DNA from 3 places in the Pseudarthrobacter sp. SSS035 genome. Region 3 is predicted to be linked to each of the others. Evidence: predicted binding sites of a transcription regulator. Region 3 holds the regulator's gene; each other region holds the start of a gene.
What was found. The regulator LexA, encoded in region 3, represses DNA repair genes until DNA is damaged. The targets are predictions, from matches to a motif close to TCGAACANNTGTTCGA.
Positions count from the first base shown of each region.

Region 1: MUN23_RS19035 (DUF6504 family protein) is a predicted target of LexA. The motif match lies at 4,316-4,331, and genes of this name have one in related genera.
Region 2: MUN23_RS09075 (shikimate dehydrogenase) is a predicted target of LexA. The motif match lies at 2,492-2,507, and genes of this name have one in related genera.

Region 1 is NZ_CP096882.1:4,093,747-4,099,418, reverse strand. Features, by position in the region: gene thrS (threonine--tRNA ligase) at 1-320, opposite strand, end outside; gene MUN23_RS19040 (DNA polymerase III subunit alpha) at 437-3,925, opposite strand; gene MUN23_RS19035 (DUF6504 family protein) at 3,922-4,257, opposite strand; gene MUN23_RS19030 (hypothetical protein) at 4,412-4,801, shown strand; gene MUN23_RS19025 (chorismate mutase) at 4,892-5,212, opposite strand; gene MUN23_RS19020 (VOC family protein) at 5,232-5,654, shown strand.
Region 2 is NZ_CP096882.1:1,972,907-1,978,578, forward strand. Features, by position in the region: gene MUN23_RS09065 (MFS transporter) at 101-1,420, opposite strand; gene MUN23_RS09070 (IclR family transcriptional regulator) at 1,654-2,469, shown strand; gene MUN23_RS09075 (shikimate dehydrogenase) at 2,608-3,489, shown strand; gene MUN23_RS09080 (sugar phosphate isomerase/epimerase and 4-hydroxyphenylpyruvate domain-containing protein) at 3,489-5,384, shown strand; gene pcaH (protocatechuate 3,4-dioxygenase subunit beta) at 5,444-5,672, shown strand, end outside.
Region 3 is NZ_CP096882.1:297,503-303,174, forward strand. Features, by position in the region: gene hisB (imidazoleglycerol-phosphate dehydratase HisB) at 1-167, opposite strand, end outside; gene MUN23_RS01380 (histidinol-phosphate transaminase) at 247-1,365, opposite strand; gene MUN23_RS01385 (LysM peptidoglycan-binding domain-containing protein) at 1,444-1,884, opposite strand; gene lexA (transcriptional repressor LexA) at 2,243-2,989, shown strand; gene MUN23_RS01395 (ATP-dependent DNA helicase) at 3,064-5,121, opposite strand; gene hflX (GTPase HflX) at 5,114-5,672, opposite strand, start outside.

The DNA.
Region 1 (5,672 bases), 1.2 Mb from region 3:
ACGTCGAAGTCGAAGTAGAAGCCGTCGGTGATGTACGGGCCGATGCCCAGCTTGGCGTCCGGACGCAGCTGCTGCACGGCCTGGGCCATGACGTGGGCGGTGGAGTGGCGGAGGACGTCCAGGCCGTCCGGGGAATCGATGGTGACGCCCTCGATCTCGGCGCCCTCGGGCAGCTCCTGGTCCAGGTCCTTCAGCTCGCCGTTGACGCGGGCAACAACAACATCGCGGCGCTCAAAGAAGAGTTCCGCACCGGTTGTCCCGGTAGTCACCTTGGTCTCTTCGCCATCGACGATGAGGGTGATCTGCTGGGCATCTGACACGGGTGTCTCCTATTCAAAGTTTTAGGCTTCATAGCTTGCGGCGTACGGGGACCACAGCCAGCCATCGTCAATGCTATCGGTTTCCCGGGAGGCCGACCAACGGGACCCGCGGCCGCTCAGCCGCCCATTCCGGTAATCGCCAGGCTTCGGCTGATCCCGTCCAAAGGATGCGGCACATCGGTGTTCTCCACCCGATCCGCCGCGAACGGCAGGGATTCCACCCTACTCAGGTCCCAGGCCATACTGGCGCTCAGGCTGATTCCCCGGGGACCTGTCCGCCGGGTGGTGCCCCGGATCAGCAGCAGCCTGGTGCCGAACAGCAGCAGCCCCGCCTGTTCCTGGGCTTCATGGAAGAACACGGAATCGACGCAGCCGGTGCCGTCGTCGATGCTGATGAACACCACCCGCCGGCCGCCGCGCATGGGCGGCGTCTGGGTGGCGATGCGCACCCCGGCCACCAGCACCTCGGTGCCGTTGCGCAGGCTCAACAGTTTGTCTGCAGTGGTGACCCCCAGCCGGTCCAGCATGGGCCGGTGGCTGTCCATCAGGTGCCCGCTGACATCTATGGCCATCAGGTCCAGTTCTGACCGGACGTTTTCCACCAGGGTGGGCGCGGGAAGCCCGGGCTTGACGTTCCGCAGCTCCACGTCCCCCAGCGGCAGGGACAGCTGCCCGTCCATGATGTCGATGCCCTTCCGGGTACCGCCCGCGGCCTGGAGCTGTTGCAGGTGCTGGACGAGGTCCGCGCGGTTGGCGGCGCCTCCCGATTCACGGTGCAGGGAGTCAAAGGCACCCAGCTGGGCGAGCCTTTTGATGCTTGGCTTGCTCAGCCTGGACCGGGCACGGAGGTCAGCCAGGGAGTCGTAGGGCTGGCCGGCGACAATCCGCTTGAGCTCGGTCCCGGACAGGCCATAGATGCCGTTAAGGCTCAGCCTGATCGCCAGCTTGCCGGCGTCCTGCCCGTCCGTCACCCGTTCCACCCGGTACTCGGCCTGGCTGCGGTTGATGTCCAGCGGCAGGATGGGGATGCCCAGCCTGCGGGCCTCGGCAACCAGCAGCCGTTTGGGGTACATGCCGGGATCGTGTTCCCACAGCCCGGCCAGGAAAGCCTCGGGGTGGTGGGTCTTGAGCCACGCGGACTGGTAGGTGGGAACGGCAAATGCCGCACCGTGCGCCTTGCAGAAGCCGAAGCTGCCAAAGGCTTTCAGGGTCCCCCAGACCTTGTCCACTACTTCCGGGGTGTACCCCTTGATCCGGGCCTCCTTTCGGAAGAACTCTTCCACTTTCAGCTCGTGGACCTCGTTGCCGAGCGCCCGGCGGAACTCATCCGCGCGCGCCAGGCCGCAGCCGGTCATCACGTGGAAGGTTTTCAGGATCTGCTCATGGAAAACAGTGACCCCATGCGTTTCCTGCAGCACGGGTTTCAGGTCGGGGTGCGGGTAGACCTCCGGTGCGAAGCCGTGCCGGTGCTCCAGGAAAGGCCGCACCATGTCCGATTTCATGGGGCCTGGCCGGAACAGCGAAATGTCGATGATGAGGTCATTGAACTCACGCGGCGCCAGCTTGCCGATCAGCTCCCGCTGGCCGGGCGACTCGATCTGGAAGCAGCCCAGGGTGTGGGTGCTGCGGATCAGTTCGTAGGTTGGTTCATCATCCAGCGGCACGGCGTTGAGGTCGATGTGGCCGTTCTCGGCGATGTAGTCCGGCCCGGTCCCGTCAGGACCTGCAGGGTGGGCCCCTGCCGCCACCACTTCCGCTTTGGAAGGATGGATCCGGATGACTTCCCGGACGGCAAACGCCATCGCGCTCTGCATCCTGACCCCCAGGACATCAAGCTTGAGCATGCCCATGGGATCCATGTCGTGTTTATCGAACTGGCTCATGGGCAGCCCCAGTCCGCTGGGCTGCACCGGGGTCCGGTCAAGCAGCGTGGCATCGCCCAGGATCACCCCGCAAGGGTGCATGGAAATATGGCGGGGCAGCCGGTCCAGCCGTTCCGTAAGGTCCACCAGCAGGTCAAGCTGCTGGTTTTCGGCGAAGTCCCGTTGTTCCACCCGGCCGGCGAACTCCCGCAACTCAGGTTTCTCAACCAGGGCCTCACGGAATTTCCGGGCCGAAAAACGCCACAGCTGCTTGGCGATCTCACCGACGTCGTCATCGTCCATCCCCAGGGCCATCCCGGCGTCGCGGACGGCACCGCGGGCGCGGTACCCGTTCTGCATGCTCATCAGCGTGACGCGCTCGGAACCGAAGCGGTCAAAGATCCGCCGGTACACGTTGTGCCGTTCGGCGCTTTCGACATCGATGTCGATATCCGGCAACGTGGCCCGGTCCCGGGACAGGAAGCGTTCGAAGATCAGGTCGTGTTGCAGGGGGTCCACCTGGCTGACATCAATCAGGTAGTTGACCAGGCTGGAGGCCCCGGAACCGCGGGCGGCTGCCCTTACCCCCATGTCCATGATCATCCGGGAGACCTCCGCGACCGTGAGGAAATAAGAGGAAAACCCGAGGTTCCTGATGATTCCCAGCTCGTGCTCCAGCCGCGAGCGCATGTCCTTGTGGGCTGAGCCTGATATTCCGGGGAAACGCCTGCTGATCCCGGCCTCACAGCGCTGCACCAGTTCAACGTGCGGGTCCTGGCTGATGCCAATGACCGATGCCTCGGGGACCACCGGCTGCTTCCAGCCCATGTCAGTCACCGGGTCAATCCGGCAGAAGTCGGCGAGCGCCTCGGTCTGTGCCATCAGCTGTTTGAGGTCCGCTGCGCCATACCCTGCGGCGCGGATGATTTCCTTGCCGAGCTGAAGCATCTGCGCTGATGATTTGAGCCAGGCCTGCCCGTTGGGCTGGAGCAGCGGTTCGGCCGCGAGTTCGGGGAGGGACTTCAGCGTCCGGGCGGAGTCGAGTACGTCAGCTGTGGCGGCCCCGTCCTCCGCGCAGTAGCGGACCGCGTTGGTGAGCACGGCCGGTACGTGGTGTTCTTCCGCGAGTTTGAGCATACGTACTGCGTGGGCGGTGCTCAGGGGCGCTCCGGGGGCAGTGAGCTGGGAAACGACTTCCGCCACCAGGGTTCTGGGGGGCATGGCGTCCAGCCAGCTTTTGAAAAGGGTGCGCGGACGGAGGTAGCGCCGGCCGCTCATGGCCCGTCCGACGTCGGAATCCGGGCCGATCAGGACCGTCAGGACCGGTTTCAGGGTTTTGGGGTCGAGCGTGCGGGAGGCGAGTTCGGCGCGGGTGACCGCCACGGGCACCGCTCCCCCGGCTTTGCCGGAGGTGCGGGCATGGGCATCGGACACCAGCCGGCACAGTGCGCGGTAGCCCGCCCCGTTGTTGTGGCCGCGGGCGAGCACCACTACCCTGCCGGCGAGCTGGGTGCGGTGGTCGCCGTCGTCGTCGAAAACCGCAAGGTCCACCCCCACGATGGGGTCGATGCCGGCTTCCATGCAGGCTTTGAGGTGTTTGATGGTGCCGTAGAGGCCGTCCCGGTCCGTGCACGCGAGCGCGGTTGCGCCGTCTGCGGCGGCAACCTGGGCCAGTTCGTCGGGCCAGGCAACGCCATAGTGTGCGCTGAAGGCCGTGGAAACGTGAAGGTGGGAGAAGCTCATGCTGTTTGCGGCCGGAGGGCGTCGTGGATCCGCAGGAGCCTCCAGCGGCCGCTGCCGGCATGCCTGCTCAGGTCCAGGGTGAGCGGCTCCCCTGCATCCCGGGGGCCGGCACTCCGCGGGTCCGCCTGCACTTGGACGCGCCAGATTTCGTGGTCCACCAGCCCCGGCCCGCTGCCGAGCGGCGCACGGCGTTCCTCGGCCCACCACTGCCGGCGTTCATACCACCGGACGGGCTCGGCGCACACCGTGTAGTGCCGTCCGGCCCACTGGAGGTTCAGCGGCTGGCCGGCGGGGGTGCAGACGACGTCCACGGACTCGCTGAACATACCCATGGGCGCCTCCCGGAACTGAACGGAGCTGATGCAAAATGCTGATGCAAAAGCAAGGTATTCGAATACATGTTCGAATACCTTGAGTCTACGACGACGCTCCGACAAAACCTAGACAGGGGTGGACGGACGGGCAGCAGGGAGGCAGGATTGTGGCATGAGCACCAATGACGCACTCCTCAAGCACGTAAGCATCAAGGCCCAGGACGAAAAGCTCGTGGCAACCTTTGATATCGACGGCAACATACCGGGGGCAGGTGCGTACGTAGTGGGACTGGTGGCGGCGAGCCCTGATTACTCATCGCAAAGACGTTTGGGCATTGAGTTCATGAACGGGGAGGCCATTGCCTTCTACTCGTTCAGCCATGACCAGAGCGCCGAGGAAAACTATGACCTTGGCGGCGTGACGCACTCGGGCAGCACCATCACCGGCAACTTCCCCGTCGCGGCCGTCCATGGCCTGGGCAAGGGCCACATCATGTCGGCCTTCAGCGAGGCTGACGGCCGGGAGTTCCAGTCGGGCGTCGCCGTCGACGAAGCGCTCTAGGTCGACGAAACGCTCTAAGTCGACGAAACGCTCTAGGGAACACCGCGGCAGGTGCTGCCGGAACCGTGTCCGGACAGCACCTGCGCAGCGTCAGCTGCTTTCTCTGTGGACCTTCATTTCGAGTTTGATGAACCCCGAGATCATGGCCCGGTAAGTTGATTCCACAATGTCCGGATCAATGTCCTTCTTTTTCGCGGCGGCCCGGACATGCTCGATCACCCGTTCCACCCGGCCGGGGGCGCGGACTTCAGCGTCGTCCCCCTTCAGGGTTCCGGCGATCCGGATCAGGCGTTCACGCCGCGCAATGAGGGTGACAATCTGCTCGTCAACTTCGTCTACCGCAATCCGAACGGCAGCGAGCTGTTCTTTGTCGGCCAAAGCGTCCCTATCGTTTCCTTGAATTGTTGCCATCTTCTGACAGTATCGAAGCATGCAGCCCAGAGTCGACTTCATCTCACTAGGCGTTCGCAGTGTTGACGCCTCCCGCCGGTTCTACGCGGAGGGCCTCGGCTGGCCTGTCCACCGCGAGTTTCCCGGTGATGTGGTGTTCATCCAGGTCAACCACGGCCTCATCCTTTCCCTGTGGGACGCCGCGCAGATGCACGCCGAGGCGGGGGTAGGTGTCCCCGGCCCGGTCCCCTGCATCACGCTCAGCCACAACCTGCCCAGCACCGAGGCGGTGGACCGGGTCATGGCGGAAGCGGCATCGGCCGGGGCCACTATCGTCGCCGCGCCGGTCACCCAGCCCTGGGGCGGGTACAGCGGCTATTTCGCCGATCCGGACGGCTTCCGCTGGGAAGTTGCCTACAACCCCACGTGGACAGTGGACGACGCCGGCAAGGTCACCGTTTAGGGGCATGCCGCCCCGGGT
Region 2 (5,672 bases), 1.7 Mb from region 3:
CGTCGTACTTTTTGCTGGCGGAATAGACCACTTTTCAACGGGGAAAGCCCGCCATTTGGGGGGATGGCGGGCTTTCCGGTCTCAAAATTGGGCTAGTGCGTTACTTCAGGCCGAGCTGCTTGGTGGGGACGTTGAACGTCTCCTTGGCCGTCAGGGCGGAGATGGCCGAGATGCCGCAGATGACGGCGGTGAAGATGCTGATCTGGACCCAGCCGCCGGGCTTGATGCCGCCCATCGCTGCCACAACGGCCGGGGCGAACCCTGCCATCAGGAAGCCCAGCTGGGTGCCGATCGCCAGGCCGGAGAAACGGACCTTGGTGCTGAACATTTCGGCGTAGAAGGACGGCCAGACCGCGTTGGAGGCCGCGTAGCCACAGGAGAAGAAGCCGATGGCCGCGAGGAACATCAGCGGGACGCTGCCGGATTCCAGGCTGAGCAGGAACACCGGGGTCAGGATGGCGCTGGCCACGGCACCGTAGATGAAGACGGGTTTGCGTCCGATCTTGTCTGCGAGCATGCCGAAGAGCGGCTGGGTGCCCAAAGCGACCAGGTTGGCTCCGACGACCAGCCAGAGTGTGGTGGTGCCGTCAACGCCGGCGACGGTCTTGGCGTAGCTGATGGCAAGGGTGCCGAACACGGTGGAGACGGCGGCGATGAAGGCACAGCAGACTACGCGGAGCACGTCGCGCCAGTGGTCCTTGAGGAGATCGGCGACCGGCAGCTTGGAGATCTGGGCGGTTTTCTGGGCTTCCTCGAAGGCGGGCGGTTCGTGCAGCGTGCGCCGGATGAAGAACGCAACAAGGACGACGACGGCGCTGAGCCAGAACGGGATGCGCCAGCCGATGCCGAACTTGATCTCGTCCGGGAGGGCGAGGACGGGGATGAAGACGAGGGCGGCGAGGATCTGGCCGCCCTGGGTTCCGGTGAGGGTCCACGAGGTGAAGAAGGAGCGGCGGTTGTCCGGTGCGTGCTCAAGCGTCATGGATGAGGCGCCGGCCTGCTCGCCTGCGGCGGAGAGGCCCTGGCAAAGCCGCGCCAGCACCAGCAGGGCCGGAGCCCACCAGCCCACGGTGTTGAAGTCCGGGAGGCAGCCGATCAGGAACGTTGAGGCGCCCATCAGCAGCAGCGTGAACATCAGGACCTTCCGTCGGCCAACCCGGTCACCGAAGTGGCCCAGGATGACGGCGCCCACCGGCCGTGCCACATAGGCAAAGCCGAAGGTGGCGAAGGACATAACGGCCGCGTTGGCCCCGGCGTCCGGGAAGAACACCGTGGGGAAGATCAGGGCGGCGGCGGAACCGAAGATGAAGAAGTCGTAGTATTCGACGGCGCTGCCCAGGAAGCTGGCGAGGGCTGCCTTCTTTGGCGTCCCGGCCGGGGCAACGGTGCCCGGCCCCGCGGACGGAAGTGTCTGGCTCATGGAGTTCCTTAGATGTGACGACGTTGTCGCGGATGGATCTGGAGGGTCGCAGCCGCAGCTGCCTGTGTGGAGGCCTGGTGCGGTGCGGCTGGAGTCCGTTGAAAGACCCGGACTAGTAGCCACATGGTGGGAGCTACTTGTGCGATACAGCAATGATGGCTGTGAGCACAGTCACTTGTCAAGAAAATAATCACCATCTAGAAATAGTTCCCACGATGTGGCAACATCGACGTATGAGTGTGAATCAAACCACAGTGCCCGACGACCTTGCCGCTGAGCCCAGGGCGCCCAAAGCTGACCGTACGGACATGGTGGGCAAGGCCCTGGGCCTGCTGGTCCTCCTGGGCGACGAGCCGCGCGGCGCCAGCGCCGCGGAGATCTCGCGGCGCGCCGACCTCCCCTTCAGCACCACCTACCGCCTGCTGGGATCCCTGACGCGGGACGGGTTTGTGGACTATGAGCCGGACGGCCGCCGCTACCACCTGGGCCTTCGAATCTTCCAGCTCGGCCAGCGCGTCTCCAACCATCACGGATTTGCCGGCACGGCGCTGCCGGTCCTGCGCCGCGTGACCGAGCGGACGGGGGAGGCCACCATCCTCAGTGTCCGCGACGGCCACCACCACCTCACGGTCAACAAGGTGGACGGCCCGCAGACCTTCCGGGTCACCAGCGATCCCGGGCATCTGGGCGCCCTGCACGCGACGGCCGTGGGCAAGGCGCTGGTGGCTTTTGCCGAGGATTCGGAGCGTGCGGCGCTGCTTGAAGAGCTCGAACTGGAACCCCTCACCGAACGCACCATCACAGACCGGGCCGCGTTCCGTGCGGAGATCGAGAAGGTCCACCGGCAGGGATATGCCGTGATGGACGAGGAGAACGAGAACGGCATGCGCGCCGTGGCTGTGCCGCTGCTTAATTCACAGGGCCACGCGTTCGCCTCCCTGGCCACCGCCGTTCCCGTGTTCCGCCTCAGCATGGAAGCCCTGCTGGCCCATGTGCCCCTGCTGCAGGAAGCCGCGGCAGAACTGGCTGCGCGCTTGCCACAACGGTAAAAAGCCTTGAAATGTTCGTATGTAGAACAAGCGTGCGAGAAGTGAACAAGTGTTGTACTGTAATCCCTATCACCCGACCCGCCGCGGACGCCTTGAGCGCCACCGCCCGCCGGGTTCCGTATCAAAGGAGCTGCCCGGATGAGCAATCGAACTGAGTCCTACCTTGTGGGACTGGTCGGCGACGGCGTTATGCCGTCACTCACTCCCCCCATGCACGAACGCGAAGGCGATATGCAGGGCCTGCGCTACCTCTACCGCCCCATCGACCTGCTGGAGCTCGGACTCTCCGGCGAAGCCGTGGGGGACCTGCTCAAGAGCGCCCGCAGCTTGGGCTTCAATGGCCTGAATATCACCCATCCGTGCAAGCAGCTTGTCCTGGCGCACCTGGACGAGGTCTCGCCGGATGCCCTCAGGCTCGGCGCCGTCAACACGGTGGTCATCGAGGACGGCCGTTTCATCGGGCACAACACCGACTTCTCCGGCTTCGCCGCCGCGCTCGCCTCCGGCCTCCCGGGTGCCCGGCTGGACCGCGTCGTCCAGCTGGGTGCAGGAGGTGCCGGTTCCGCCGTCGCCTATGCCCTGCTCACTGCCGGCGTGAAGGCGCTGGACCTGGTGGACGTGGACCCCGCCCGCTGCGCGGCACGCGCCGCAGAGCTGGCCGGCTTCTTCCCGGGCAGCACCGTCACGGCGCGTACGACGGCGGAGCTGCCGCAGCTGATGCCCCTGGCCGACGGTCTGGTGCACTGCACGCCCGTCGGCATGGCCGCCCACCCGGGCGTCCCGCTGGACCTGGACCTGCTGGAATCCCGGCACTGGGTGGCGGACATCGTCTACCGGCCCATCGAAACGGAACTGGTCCTGGGTGCCCGCGCCAAGGGCTGCGAGGTCCTGGATGGCGGCCGCATGGCCGTGGGCCAGGCGGCTGACTCGTTCCGGATTTTCACGGGACTGGAAGCCAACGCGGAGCGCATGCGCAGCCATTTCCTGGCGCTCGTGGCCAAGGAAGGGGTGGCAGCCTGATGCGCACCGGAATCGCCACGGTATGCCTCTCCGGCACCCTGAAGGAAAAGATGCAGGCCTGCGCCATCGCGGGCTTTGACGGCATTGAAATCTTCGAACCGGACCTGGTCACGTCGCCGCTCACGCCCGAGGACGTCCGTAAGATGGCGGCCGACCTTGGCCTCACGCTGGATCTTTACCAGCCGTTCCGCGACTTCGACAGCGTGTCCGACGACCTCCTGGCCGCTAACCTCCGGCGCGCCGAAGCCAAATTCAAACTCATGGCGCGGCTGGGCATGGACACCATCCTGCTCTGCTCCAACGTGGCCACCGCCAGCATCGACAGCGACGACCTCCGGGTGGAACAGCTCGGCCAGCTGGCCGCCCTGGCGGGGGACCACGGCGTCAGGGTTGCCTACGAGGCCCTGGCCTGGGGCAAGTACGTCAGCGACTACGAGCACGCCCACAAGCTGGTGGAAGCCGTGGACCACCCCAACCTGGGCACCTGCCTGGATTCCTTCCACATCCTGTCCCGCAACTGGGACACCGCCCCCATCGAGGCCTTCAACCCGGACAAGATTTTCTTCGTCCAGGTGGCGGACGCCCCCAAGCTCTCCATGGATGTCCTCTCCTGGAGCCGGCACTACCGGGTCTTCCCGGGCGAGGGCCAGTTCGAGCTCGCCAAGTTCATGGGCCACGTGGTCCGGGCCGGGTACAGCGGTCCGGTGTCGCTGGAGATCTTCAACGACGTCTTCCGCCAGTCGGACGTGGAACGCACCGCCGTCGACGCCATGCGCTCGCTCATCTGGCTGGAGGAACAGAGCGCCAAATGGCTGGACGCTGCTTCCGACGCCGGGACGGGCACCGGCGCTGCTGGCACCCAGGCCCCTGGCCGCCGTCGTTATCCCATGGAACTGGCCACGCTCCCGCAGGTGGCCGAACCGGCGGGCTACAACTTCGCCGAGGTCAGGGCCGCGGACACCCAGGGGCTGGAAACGGTCCTGGGCCAGCTGGGCTTCGAGTTCAACGGCCGACACCGCACCAAGGACGTGCAGCTCTGGAGCATGGGCCACGCCCGGGTGATCATCAACGAGGCCGCACCGGCAGACGGGGACGGCGCAGCGGGGGATGCGTCGCCCGCCATCGCCGCACTGGGGTTCGACGTCGCCTCCCCGGTGATTGCCGCCGCCCGCGCCCAGCAGCTGAGGGCCCCCGCGGTCCCGCGCAAGAGCCAGGCCAACGAGGAGGTGTTCCAGGGCTTCGCCGCCCCGGACTCCACCGAGATCTTCCTGTGCCAGGGCACTTCCGACGGCACCGCAGCGTGGACCGGTGAATTCGGAGAGGGACTGGAAAATCCCACCGCCGGCCCCACCGCTGTGATCGACCACGTCAACCTGGCGCAGCCGTGGCAGCATTTCGACGAGGCCGTCCTCTTCTACACGAGCGCCCTGGCGTTGGAGCCCCAGCCGTTCGCTGAGGTGCCCAGCCCCACCGGCCTGGTCCGTTCGCAGGTCATGGCCACCGGGGACCGCGCCGTGCGGCTGGTGCTGAACCTGGCGCCGCTGAACCAGCAGCGCAAGACCTACCAGGAACACATCGCCTTCGCGGTGGATGACCTGGTAGCCACCGCCAGGGACTGCAGGGCCCGCGGCCTGGAGTTCCTGCAGATCCCGGCGAACTACTACGTGGACCTGGACGCACGCTTCGGGCTGGCACCGGACTTCCTGGCCACGCTGCAGGAGCTGAACCTGCTGTACGACCGGGACGCCGACGGCGAATTCCTCCACTTCTACACGGCCACCGTGGGCAGTGTGTTCTTCGAAATGGTGGAACGCCGCGGCGCCTACGACGGCTACGGCGCCCCCAACGCCCCTGTGCGGCACGCCGTCCAGTACGACCACCTGCAGCACCGGTAAGACAACCACTCAGCAGCAACAACCACCTAGCAGCAACAACCAGAGAAAAGGAGGCCGCAGTGGAGACACAGCAGGATCTCAGTGCAGAGATCAACGCCATGGGCGATGCCTACGCGCGGGCGCTCAAGGACGGCGCCCCGGCCGAAACGCAGCCCCGGCTGGACTACGCGCCCTACCGCAGCAGCATCCTGCGGCACCCCACCAAAAGCCTGCACCACGCGGACCCGGAAACCATCGAGCTGTACTCGCCGGCGTTCGGCCACCAGGACGTGCACGCCCTGGAAGCTG
Region 3 (5,672 bases):
TGCTTGCAGAGCGCCGTCAGCATGTGGTCGTAGAACGGGACAGATGTGTCGATGTCCGAAACGCCCGTACCGTCGAGGTTAATCTCCACGAGCACTGACGATTCACTGGTGGCACGCTCCATGCGTGCGGTCCGGGGCGCGGCAGCGTTCGATCCGGTGAAGCTCATGGTCATATGTCCTTTAGGCGAAGTCAGTGGTGCGAAAGCGAAGGAGATGTGCCGGCGCGGCGGCGCCGATACTTCAAGTTTAGGCGGGCAGCCCGGCCTGGCTGGCCAGGATGCGTTCCAGCGACGTCAGGAAGGCTGTGGTCTCCGTCTCAGTTCCCGCCGTGACACGCAGGTGGCCGGGGATGCCGACGTCGCGGATGAGCACGCCGTCGTCCAGCAGCTGCTGCCAGACGTCGTGGGGGCTGTCGAGGCCGCCGAAGAAGACATAGTTCGAATCGGAGGCGGCAGGCTTGAGGCCCATCCGGGTGAGCTCCGAGACGATGCGGTCGCGTTGCTCCTTGATGTCCTCGACGTCGGCCATCAGCGCAGTGCGGTGCTGCAGGGCGGCGAGGGCCGTTGCCTGGGTGATGGCCGAAAGGTGGTAGGGCAGCCGGACCAGGCGGAGTGCGTCCGTGACTTCAGGAGCGGCCGCCATGTAGCCCAGGCGGGCGCCCGCGAGGGCGAACGCCTTGCTCATGGTGCGGGACACAATGAGGCGCTCCCGGCCGGGCAGCAACGTAAGGGCGCTCGGCGTTCCGTCGTGGGCGAACTCGTGGTAGGCCTCGTCAACGATGACGATGGTCTGGCTGGCCTCGCCGGCCTCGTACACGGCCTCCACAACGTCCAGGCCCAGGCCCGTGCCGGTGGGATTGTTCGGCGAGCAGAGGAAAACGATGTTGGGCTGAAGCTCTTTGACCTGCAACGCGGCCGACTCAGCACTGAGCCCGTAGTCGTCGGCCCGCTGCCCGACGATGTACCCGGTGTCCGTGCCGCTGGCCAGGAGCGGATACATGGAGTACGTGGGCGGGAATCCCAGGGCCGTGCGCCCGGGCCCGCCGAAAGCCTGGAGAATCTGCTGGAGGACCTCGTTGGACCCGTTGGCCGCCCAGATGTTTGTGGCATCCAGGCTGTGGCCGAGATACTCGGCCAGCGCTTCCCGGAGTTCGGTGAATTCACGGTCCGGGTAGCGGTTGAGGCCTGCCGCGGCTTCCGTCACGGCCACGCTGATCGCGGCTCGTACGTCCGCCGGGACGCCATGCGTGTTTTCGTTGACGTTCAGCAGGATAGGGACATCCAGCTGCGGGGCACCGTACGGGGTCAGCCCACGGAGGTTGGTCCGGAGGGGAAGTCTGTTCAGACGCTCTAGCTGGTCATTCACCTGAACAGTTTAGGTCCGAAGCGGACGGCCGGAAAATGTGACGGCCTGCGGCGGCACACGCCCGAGCCTGCAGGCTCTTTACCTGGTGGGGACGAAGAGTTGCTGTCCGGGGACAACGCCCCCGGCGGAAAGGTTGTTCAACTGGGCAATATCCGCGATGACATCACGGGGATCACGCTCGGGCGCCACCGCACTGGCAATCGCCCAGAGTGACTGGCCGGCCTGCACCGTGACCGAGACTGTTGGCGTCAGTGACAGGTCGGCGGCAGAATCGGCGGCCTTTGCCGGGGCGTTGAGGAAACCAGCCAGGGAAAGCAGGATTGCCGCAAGGATCACCAGCGGGATGCCGATGAGGACAATCCGGCCCCTGCGGGTCAGGCGCAGCGGCGGCAACGATTCCCTGCGCTGCCTTGGCGCCGAACCCGACGTCGAAACGGGTGCGGACCACTGCCGCGAGGTGAGGTCCTGCACGGAAATGAACTGCGGACGCGAGTCCTGCGAAGCAGAGATAGCAGATATAGCTGACATGAAATGAGCCCTCCTGGACCATACTGTGCTGCCCGGCGCGCCCTCCGCGTCCACTTGCCGGTACCAGCCTGAGCCGTCCATAGATTCGAATATTCGAATCCGCAAGCAACGAGTAGAACACATGTTCTAACTTTGCTTCTTCATTTTTAGCACTTATCAACGAATATTGTCGAGACTCGCTAGAACAAATGTTTGAAAAAGGCACGTGGCTGGCCTACGTTTGGATCAAAGAACAACCACCTCTGTAGTTGATCAGCAGGGTCTGACAATCAACTCCGACACCAGCCCCGGGGCGTTCCAGGCACCAGCGGCCGGAGCGGAGCCGGGCAACCGAAAGGCATTGGCGAACATGGCAGCACCAGCCGCCGAGGGCAAGGCGACACCGCAGCGCCGCCAGCCCCAACGGACCCCCAAGGGGCTCACCGCCCGCCAAAAGAAGATCCTTGAAACCATCCAGCGCTCGGTGAATGACAACGGCTATCCGCCGTCGATGCGTGAAATCGGTGACACCGTGGGCCTGGCGAGTTTGTCGAGCGTGACCCACCAGCTCTCGCAACTGGAGAAGCTGGGATACCTTCGCCGGGACCCCAAGCGTCCGCGCGCCATGGAAGTCCTGATGCCGTTGACGCTGGACGGCGGGTCCACAAAGTCCAATGGGACAACCAAGCCCTCAGTGCTGCACGGGATCGGCGGAACGGTCACCGAACTGCCCTCTGCCATGGACACCGCCATGGTGCCGTTGGTGGGCCGGATCGCGGCTGGCGGGCCTATTCTTGCTGATCAGGTGGTGGAAGACGTGATGCCCCTGCCCCGGCAGCTCGTGGGCCAGGGTGAGCTGTTTATGCTGCGCGTGGCCGGCGACTCCATGGTGGACGCTGCCATCTGCGACGGCGACTGGGTAGTGGTCCGACGGCAGGCAGACGCCTCCAACGGCGATATTGTCGCAGCCCTGTTGGACGACGAAGCCACTGTCAAGACCTTCCGCCAGCGCGATGGCCACACGTGGCTGTTGCCGCAGAACACCCAGTACGAGCCCATCCTGGGCGATCACGCCACAATCATGGGCAAGGTCGTCTCGGTCCTGCGGTCGCTATAGGACGCCAGCCGGCGCTGCACGCGCTGGCTAGGACGGGCCCTGGCTTGTCGGACCCTCGCAGGATCCGCGCGCAGTCAGGCGCCCTTCCCGGCCAGCCTTTCCAGGGCTGCGAACGCCGTTTTGCGGTCCGTGGTGGGCCAGAACGGCGGCAGCGCGGCGCGGAGGAATCCGGCGTAGCGCTCGGTGGCAAGGCGGGAATCAAGCACCGCCACCACGCCTTTGTCGCCGGTGGAACGGATCAGCCTGCCCGCGCCCTGGGCCAGGCGGATGGCCGCGTGGGTCGCCGATACGGCCATAAAGCCGTTTCCGCCGGCCTGCGCAACGGCGCGGGACCGTGCGGTCATCAGCGGGTCATCCGGCCGCGGGAACGGGATGCGGTCGATCACCACCAGCCGGCATGATCCGCCCGGAACATCTACGCCCTGCCACAGGGACATGGTGCCGAACAGACAGGTATCGGGCTCGTCGGCGAACTGCTTCACGAGGGCCGTCATGGTGGAGTCGCCCTGGCAGAGAATGCTGAGGCCAAGCCGGGGACGCATCGCTTCAGCGGCCTCCTCGGCTGCACGCCGGGACGAAAACAGGCACAGGGCACCGCCGCCGGACGCGCGGATCAGCGCCTCAAGTTCATCGAGGGCCTCCGGCGACGCCCCGCGGCCTGGCCTGGGGAGGTGCCCCGCGACGTAGAGGATCCCCTGTTTCGGATAGTCAAAGGGCGATCCGACGTCGATCCCGGTCCAGCTGGGCGCGCCCTCCCCCACCAGTCCCAGGCCGCCGGCAGCCGGTTCAAAGGCTGAGCCGATGGCAAGCGTTGCAGAGGTCAGCACCACGGTGTGGCCGGCGAAAAGCCCCTCGCGGAGCTTGCCGGCAACGCTGAGCGGCGCGATGTTGACCAGGACCGGCGCGGACTCGTCTGGCTGCGCATAGCCCTGCTGCGGATCGAAGGAACTTGCGCGGGAAAACCACACCACTTCCCGGTTTTCCCGGGCAACAATCAGCCGTTCGCAAAGTTCGAGGATCAGCATCAGGCGTGACCGCGCGAGCTGCCGCCCGCCGTCGGCCGTTTGGCTGCCGTCCCCCTTGGAATCGGACAGTGCAGCGCGGCAGGCCTCACGCAACTGGTCCACACAGTCCAGCTGTTCATCGTTGAGGCCGTTCGGGAGCAGCCCGTTGGGCACGTCGGCCAGGGCGAGTTCCAGGTTGGCGGCAGCTGCGTTGAGGGCATCCACGGTGATGGCCGTGTGTTTCCGTGCGCCCGACGCGGCAGCATGGACCATTGCCACGGAAAGTTGCCCCGACACCGCCCCGGTGACCCGGTCCTGCAGTTCGTGCGCCTCGTCCACCACCACAACGTCGTATTCGGGAAGCACTGCCAGGCCCTCAAAGGCGCTGACGGCGAGCATGGCATGGTTGGTGACCACAACGTCGGCCTCGGCGGCGTTGTGGCGCGCCAGTTCACTGAAGCATTCGGCTGCCATGGGGCATTTTTGGGCACCCAGGCATTCCATGGACGTCACCGAAACCTGCCGCCAGGCCCGGTCAGTAACGCCGGGAAGCAGTTCGTCACGGTCGCCCGTGGTGGTCTTCTCCGCCCACTCTCGCAGGCGCACCACTTCCTTGCCCAGCTGGGACGACGGCCCGCCCAATGCGGCGGCGAAATGCGGGACGCTGGTGTCTTCGCCGAGGGAGAACAGCTGGCCCTCGGCGGGTTCCTCGGAGGGGAACCCGCCTGCGAGCTTGTGCTGACAGACATAGTTGGACCGGCCCTTGACCAGGGCCACCTTGACAAGACGGTCCAGGGCAGGGGTGATGGTCTTCAGCAGCCGGGGAAGGTCGCGGCCCACAATCTGGGTCTGCAGCGCAAGCGTGGCCGTTGACACCAGGGTGGGCTTGTTACTCACGAGCGAGTGCGCAATGAGCGGAATAAGGTAGGCCAGCGACTTTCCGGTCCCCGTTCCGGCCTGAACCAGGAGGTGGTCGCCGGTTTCGATGGCCTTGGCCACCTGCCTGGCCATCTCGTGCTGCCCGCTGCGGCTTTGACCGCCCATGCCGGCCACGGCGCGGTCGAGCAGTTCGATCACGAACTGCTCGCCGGCCGTACCTTTGACTTCCCCCGCCGCAACCTCAGTCATGGTTGATGAAGGATTCCAGTTCAGCCGCAAGGCCCTCACGCACCATCACCAAAGCGCGGGTACCGTGCTCGCCATGATCCAGGCTCAGGATCTCGGCATCGGTCTCGTGCAGTTTGCTGATCAGGTCACCGCGGTCGTAGGGAATAAGGAGCTCCAGCTTCACGCCGGGCCGCGGAATCCCGTCACTGATGGCCCGCAGCAGTTCGGCGATCCCCTGGCCGGTGCGGGCCGAGACCACTACGTGGCGCGATTCGCGCTGCTTGAGGCGCTCCACCACGAACGGATCCGCGGCATCGGCCTTGTTCAGGACAATGATCTCGGGCACCTTGCGGGCATCCACTTCGCTGAAGACCTTCCGGACAGCAGCAATCTGGCCCTCGGGGTCCGGATGGGACACGTCCACCACGTGCAGGATCAGATCCGCGTCAGCCACTTCTTCCAAGGTAGAGCGGAAGGCCTCCACCAACTGCGTGGGCAGCGACCGGACGAAACCCACGGTGTCCGCGAGGGTGTATCCAAGGCCGTCGGAGGTCTCGGCCTTTCGCACGGTG